DNA from 2 places in the Lysobacter sp. P5_C4 genome. Region 1 is predicted to be linked to the other one. Evidence: predicted binding sites of a transcription regulator. Region 1 holds the regulator's gene; the other holds the start of a gene.
What was found. Region 1 encodes sigma-54, which starts transcription at its own class of promoters, with help from an activator protein. Its sites were predicted from a motif close to TGGCACGNGCNTTGC; they were not measured.
Positions count from the first base shown of each region.

Region 1 (3,402 bases):
ATGATGTGTTCGATCACTTCCCAGCGCGCGCGCGAATCCAGGCCGTCCAGCCATTGCAGTTCCTCGGTCCCGAGGATCTGCACCTTGTTGGGATAGATGATGTTGAGGTAGCCGGCGAGCGACGGCCGGCGTGCGACGGTCTCCACCGATTCCAGCACGCGCGTGGCGCCGGATTGACCGGCGACCCATCGCAAGCCCAGGCGTTGCTGGTGCAGGTCGAACAATTCCTGCGCCGCGATCCGTTGCGTCATGGGGTGCGCACCGCTTCGTCGGGCGCGTAGGCCGGGTCCAGGAGCACGGTGCGCATGACCGATGCATCGGGAGCGGCGCGCAGGGCGTCGCGGAACCGCGCGTCGGCGAACTGCTCGGCGATCTGCGCGAGCAGTTGCAGGTGTTCCTGGGTGAAATGTTCCGGCACGGCCATCGCGAACACCAGGTCGACCGGTTCGCCATCGCTTGCGCCGAAATCGATCGGCGTGCGCAGGCGCAGGAACGCGGCGCGCGCGTGGTCGAAGGCGTTGGTGCGGCCGTGCGGAATGGCGATGCCGTGCCCGATCGCCGTGCTGCCCAGGCGTTCGCGTTTGCGCAGGCTCTCGGCGATCGCCTGTGTGCCCGCCGGCGAGGCGTCGGAGAGCAGGGCGGCGGCGGCGTCGAGCACGCCGTCGCGGTCCCCGGCTTCCCTGAGCAGGACGATGCGGTCGGCAGTGAGCAGCGACTGGAACGGCATCGCCTGCGGATCAGCCGCTGGCCGCGGCGTCCCCGCCGCGATGGGAGTCGATGATCTTTTCCTTGTGCTTCATCAACAGGCGATCGAGCTTGTCGGCGAGCAGGTCGATCGCGGCGTACATGTTCTGGGCGGAGGCATCGGCGTGCAGCGTGCGACCGGCGATATTCACGTTGGCCTCGGCGCAGTGGTCGGTGCGCTCCAGGCGGAGTTGGGTGCGGACATCGATGGGCTGGTCGAAGTGTCGGGACAGTCGTGAAAGCTTGGATTCGACGTACTCGCGCAGGGCAGGCGTGACTTCCAACTGCTGGCCGTAGGTGTCGATGCGCATCGCGGACCTCCTTTGCTCACTTCGGAAAGACAGGATACGCCCGGCGGCCGTGAGGGGAAGTAGGCGGCCGTGGGGCTGGGGTTCAACCGATTCGCAGGCGGTCCTGCGACGAGGGAATGCTCATGGCTTCCCGGTACTTGGCGACCGTTCGCCGCGCGACGGGCACGCCGGAGGCCTTCAGGGATTCGGCCAGGCGGGCGTCGGACAGTGGCTTGCGCGGGTCCTCGGCCTCGACCAGGCGTCGGATCATCGCCTGGATGGCGGTACTGGAGGCTTCACCGCCCGAACCGGTCTCGATGCCCGAGGCGAAGAACGCGCGCAGCGGAATCGTGCCGCGCGGCGTGCGCACGAACTTGCGCGCGATCGCGCGGGAAATCGTCGATTCGTGCAGGCCCACTTCGGCGGCGACTTCGCGCAGCGTGAGCGGGCGCAAAGCCTGGTCGCCGAATTCCAGGAACGCCGATTGCTGCCGCAACAGGCAGCGCATCACCTTGAGCAGCGTATCGCCGCGCGCTTCGAGCGACTTGAGCAACCAGCGCGCTTCCTGCAGGCGCCCGCGCAGGTAGAGCGCATCGTTTTCGCTGGCCGAACGGATCATGCGTTCGTAGCCGCGATGGATCGCGATGCGCGGCCGCGCACCCGCGGCGAGCGCGACGCGCCACTGGCCCTGCTGGCGCCACACCACGCAATCGGGCGTGACGTAGGTATCCGCGGACAAGCCGCCCATCTGCGCGCCGGGGCGCGGTTCGAGCGAGCGCAGCAGATGCACGGCGGCTTCGATGTCGGCGTGCGGGCGATGCAACTCGTTGGCCAGGCCCGCCACGCCGATGCGGGGCAGGCGTTCGAGCGGGCCGTCGGCCATCTTCTTCGCCAGTTCGCGCCCCGGTGTTTCTTCGGGTAACAGCGCGAGCTGGATCAGCAGGCATTCGTTGAGCGAACGCGCGCCGACGCCCGGCGGATCGAAGCGCTGCACCTGGTGCAGCACGGTGAGGATCTCGTTTTGGTGCGCCGTCACCTCGGGCAGCAAGCTCTCGGCGATCGCTTCGAGGGTTTCGCGCAGGTAACCGTCGTCGTCGATCGCCTCGATGATCGCCACGCCGATCATGCGATCGCGCTGCGACAGATGACTCAGGTGCAATTGCCACAACAAGTGGTCGTGCAACGTTTCGACTTCGGCCACTTGTTCGGCGAGCGGTTCCTCGCTGTCGGCCGGGCCGATGCGTTCGTACCAGGGTTCGTCGCCGTCCCACGCCGAGGCGTCGGCCGGTGGTGCGTCGTCGTGGTCGGCGCCGTTGCCGTTGGTGTGTCCATCGCCCGGAAGGGGGTCGAGCTGCGCCGGTTCTTCCCAGTCCAGCAACGGGTTGCTCTCCACCGCGCTGGCGATCTCGATCTCGAGTTCGGCGGTCGACAGCTGTAACAAACGAATGGCCTGACGCAACTGCGGCGTCATGACCAAATGTTGTCCCAGCGATGTCTGGAGGCGGGGCTTCATGTCGAGTCCAACGGCGCCGATGGGTTCCGACGGCCGGACGCGACGGACCTACAGGCGGAAAGCTTCGCCGAGGTACACGCGGCGGACGTCGGGGTTCGCCAGCAGCGCGTCCGGCGCCCCCTGCGCGAGCACGCTGCCTTCGTTGAGAATATACGCACGGTCGCAGATGCCCAAGGTCTCGCGCACGTTGTGATCCGTGATGAGCACCCCGATCCCGCGCGATTTCAGGTGGCGAACGATGCGCTGGATCTCGCCGACGGAGATCGGGTCGACGCCGGCGAAGGGTTCGTCGAGCAACATCAGGCGCGGCTTGGCGGCCAGCGCGCGGGCGATTTCGACGCGGCGGCGCTCGCCGCCGGACAGGCTGGCGCCCATCTGGCCCGCGACATGGCCGATCTGGAGTTCGTCCATCAGCGACTCGAGCTCGCGCTCGCGCGCGTTGTCGTCGAGGTCCTCACGCAGTTCAAGCACCAGGCGGATGTTGTCGGCGACCGACAGCTTGCGGAACACCGAGGGTTCCTGCGGCAGGTAGCCGACGCCCAGGCGCGCGCGGGTGTACATCGGATCGCCGGTGATATCGCGGCCATCGAGCACGATCTGCCCGGCGTCGGCCGGCACCAGGCCGACGATCATGTAGAAACAGGTGGTCTTGCCGGCGCCGTTGGGCCCGAGCAAGCCGACGACTTCGCCGGCGTCGAGCGTCAGCCCGAAATCACGGACGACCGCGCGCGTGCGATAGGACTTGCGCAGCCCTTGCGCGACCAGCATCAGCGACTGCCCTGCTGCGCGCCCTTCGGGACGAACTGCATTTTCACGCGGCCCTTGCCTTCACCGGTGCCCTGCACCTGGCCGGAT
Region 1 covers NZ_JBFULX010000004.1:119,160-122,561, reverse strand. Annotated here, with positions in the region: gene hprK (HPr(Ser) kinase/phosphatase) at 1-251, opposite strand, end outside; gene ACXJJ8_RS10910 (PTS sugar transporter subunit IIA) at 248-727, opposite strand; gene hpf (ribosome hibernation-promoting factor, HPF/YfiA family) at 738-1,055, opposite strand; gene ACXJJ8_RS10900 (RNA polymerase factor sigma-54) at 1,138-2,547, opposite strand; gene lptB (LPS export ABC transporter ATP-binding protein) at 2,596-3,315, opposite strand; gene lptA (lipopolysaccharide transport periplasmic protein LptA) at 3,315-3,402, opposite strand, start outside.

Region 2 (3,402 bases), on a different contig from region 1:
TAGTACATCTGATACTCGAGCGGATGCGTCGCACCGCGGAAGCGGGTGACTTCCTGCATCTTCAGCGTGATGTAGCCGTCGATGAAGTCGTCGGTGAACACGCCGCCGGCCTTGAGGAAGTCGCGGTCCTTGTCGAGCGCATCGAGCGCCTGGTCCAGCGAATGGCAGACGGTGGGGATGTTCTTCTCTTCTTCCGGCGGCAGGTCGTACAGGTCCTTGTCGCTCGGCGCGCCCGGATCGATCTGGTTCTTGATGCCGTCCAGGCCCGCCATCATCAGCGCGGCGAAGATCAGGTAACCGGAGTTCATCGGATCGGGGAAGCGGATCTCGATGCGGCGCGCCTTCGGGTTCGCCACGTACGGGATGCGGCACGAGGCCGAACGATTGCGCGCCGAGTAGGCGAGCATCACCGGCGCTTCGTAACCCGGCACCAGGCGCTTGTAGGAGTTGGTCGTCGAGTTGGCGAACGCATTGATCGCGCGCGCGTGCTTGAAGATGCCGCCGATGTACCACAGCGCCATCTGCGACAGGCCGCCGTAACCGTCGCCCGAGAACAGGTTCACGCCGCCCTTGGCGAGTGACTGGTGCACGTGCATGCCGCTGCCGTTGTCGCCGACGATCGGCTTGGGCATGAAGGTGACGGTCTTGCCGTTGCGGTGCGCGACGTTCTTGATGACGTACTTCATCGTCAGCAGTTCGTCGGCCTTCTTCACCAGCGAGTTGAACTTGGTGCCGATCTCGCACTGGCCCGCGTTCGCCACTTCGTGGTGGTGCACTTCCACTTCCATGCCGACCTGTTCGAGCGTCTTGCACATCTCGGCGCGCAGGTCATGCAGCGAGTCGAGCGGCGCGACGGGGAAGTAGCCGCCCTTCACCATCGGGCGGTAACCGGTGTTGCCGCCTTCGTATTCGCGTCCCGAGTTCCAGGCGGCTTCTTCCGAGTCGATGTGGAAGAAGGTGTGGCCCATGTCGTTCGCGTAACGGACGCTGTCGAAGATGAAGAATTCCGGCTCGGGGCCGAAGAAGGCCTGGTCGGCGATGCCGCTGGACTTGAGGAAGGCTTCGGCGCGCTTGGCGACGCCGCGCGGATCGCGGCCGTAGGCCTGCATCGTCGCCGGGTCGAGGATGTCGCACGTCAGCACGAGCGTCGGGTCGGCGGTGAAGGGGTCGAGGAATGCGGTGGTCGAATCGGGCAGCAGCACCATGTCCGATTCGTTGATGCCCTTCCAGCCGGAGATCGACGAGCCGTCGAACATCTTGCCGTCCTCGAACAGCGAGGCGTCGACGATCGACTTCGGGAACGTCACGTGGTGTTGCACACCGCGCATGTCGCAGAAGCGCAGGTCGACGAATTCGACCTTGTGGTCCTTGATGAGCTTTTCGACGTGTTCGAGGGACATGGCGGTTTCCTGGGGACGGGGTGCATGGCCGGCGCGCTGCCGGGACCTCCTAGGGAGAGCAAGGGGCGTGCCAAGGTCTGTGGATCTGCAACCTGTTGAATTTGCGCAGGTTCCTGCTGATCGCACGGAATGCGTGCCCTCGAATGGTGCAGCTTCGTCCACCTCTTGCACCAAGACCACGCGAAAGCGGCCGTGACGCCGCGCCGCACGCACGATGCCCTACGATGCGCCCTCCCGCCCCCGCCGACCCGACGACGCCTTCCCCATGACCGACTTCCTCGCCGCGCTGCTGCTCGGCATCATCGAAGGCATCACCGAGTTCCTCCCGATTTCCTCGACCGGCCACCTGCTCATCGCCGAGCGCTGGCTGGGCCACCGCAGCGACCTGTTCAACATCGCGATCCAGGCCGGCGCGATCCTCGCCGTGGTGCTGATCTATCGCGAGCGGCTGTGGCAACTCGCCGACAGCTTCCTGCATCCGGGCAAGGCGCAACTCGTGCACGGGCAGCCACCGCGCGATTACGCGATCAAGCTCGCCGTGGCATTCCTGGTGACGGCCGTGCTCGGCATCGTGGTCAAGAAGCTCGGATTCGAATTGCCGGAAGAGGTCGCGCCGGTCGCGTGGGCGCTGGTCATCGGCGCGGTGTGGATGGTCGTCGCCGAACAGTTGGCAGCCAGGCGCGCGCAGAAGCTCGGCGAAATCGCCACGATTACCTGGACGGTGGCGATCCTCGTCGGTGTCGCGCAGGTCGTCGCCGGCGTGTTCCCGGGCACGTCGCGTTCGGCTGCAACCATTTTCGTCGCGCTGCTCTTCGGCACGACGAATCGCAAGGCGGCGACCGAGTTCGCCTTCCTGGTCGGCATCCCGACGATGTTCGCGGCCACGGGCTACGAATTGCTCGACGTCGCGAAGTCCGGCGGCCTGGCCGGCGAAGACTGGGGTTCGCTCGCGGTGGCGTTCGTCGCCTCCGCGCTGACTGCCTTCGCCGCAGTGAAGTGGTTGCTGCGCTACATCCAGACGCACACGTTCACGGTGTTCGCGGTCTATCGCTTCATCGTCGGTGTCGCGTTGCTGTTGCTGGTGCCCGCACGCTGATCGCTCAGAGCGTGCGCGTCTGCCCGCCGTCGACGTCGACGATCGCGCCCTGCATGTAACTGGCGGCATCCGAGGCGAGGAACGCGACGACCGCCGCGATTTCCTGCGGTGTACCGAAGCGCGCGACGCGCAGCTCACGCGCGAGTTCCTTCGACGCCGCCTCGGGTGCGATGCCGCGTTCTGCCGCGAGGCGATCGATGCGCACCTGCGTGCGCTCGGTGGCGATGCTGCTCGGGTTGATCGCGTTGACACGCACGCCATCGCGCACGCCGCGGTCGGCCAGCGCCTTGGTCAGGTTGAGCAGGGCCGCGTTGACGCTGCCGCCGATCGTGAATTCCGCGTTGCCCGTGCGCCCGCCGATGCCGGCGATGTTCACGATGCAGCCGCGCGATGCGACCAGATGCGGCCACGCCGCGCGACACAGGCGCACCGCGCCGAAGAACTTCAGCGCGAAGCCGTCGGCCCACGCCGCGTCGTCGAATGCGAGGAAGTCGCCGCGTGGCGTCGCGCCTGCGTTGTTGACGATCAGGTCGATGCGGCCGAAGCGCGCGAGGGCCGCGTCGACCAGTGCCGTTGCCGCGTCCGGTTGCGAAAGATCGCAAGCATGCGGGAGCCCGGGCACGGGCAGCGCGTCGACAAGGGCCGCCAGCGCTTCGTGCGAACGCGCGGCAGCGACGATGCCGTATCCGGCTTCGGCCAGCGCCAGCGCAATGGCCGCACCGATGCCGCGGCTCGCGCCGGTGACCACCGCGACGCGCGCACTCACCCGGCGTCGACCTTCGGGTTCAACGAATACGTGCCGTAGATCGCCGCTTCGGTGATCTCGTGCGGTTGCAGCGCATGGAAGACATCGGCTGCGGTGAACTTCGCCGGCAAATCGAGCTTCGGCACGCGCAAGGCGAAGAG
Region 2 covers NZ_JBFULX010000002.1:64,333-67,734, forward strand. Annotated here, with positions in the region: gene glnA (type I glutamate--ammonia ligase) at 1-1,400, opposite strand, end outside; gene ACXJJ8_RS04800 (undecaprenyl-diphosphate phosphatase) at 1,666-2,496, shown strand; gene ACXJJ8_RS04805 (SDR family oxidoreductase) at 2,501-3,262, opposite strand; gene ACXJJ8_RS04810 (YbhB/YbcL family Raf kinase inhibitor-like protein) at 3,259-3,402, opposite strand, start outside.
Region 2: a site for sigma-54 is predicted at 1,459-1,473, ahead of glnA (type I glutamate--ammonia ligase). Genes of this name have one in related genera too.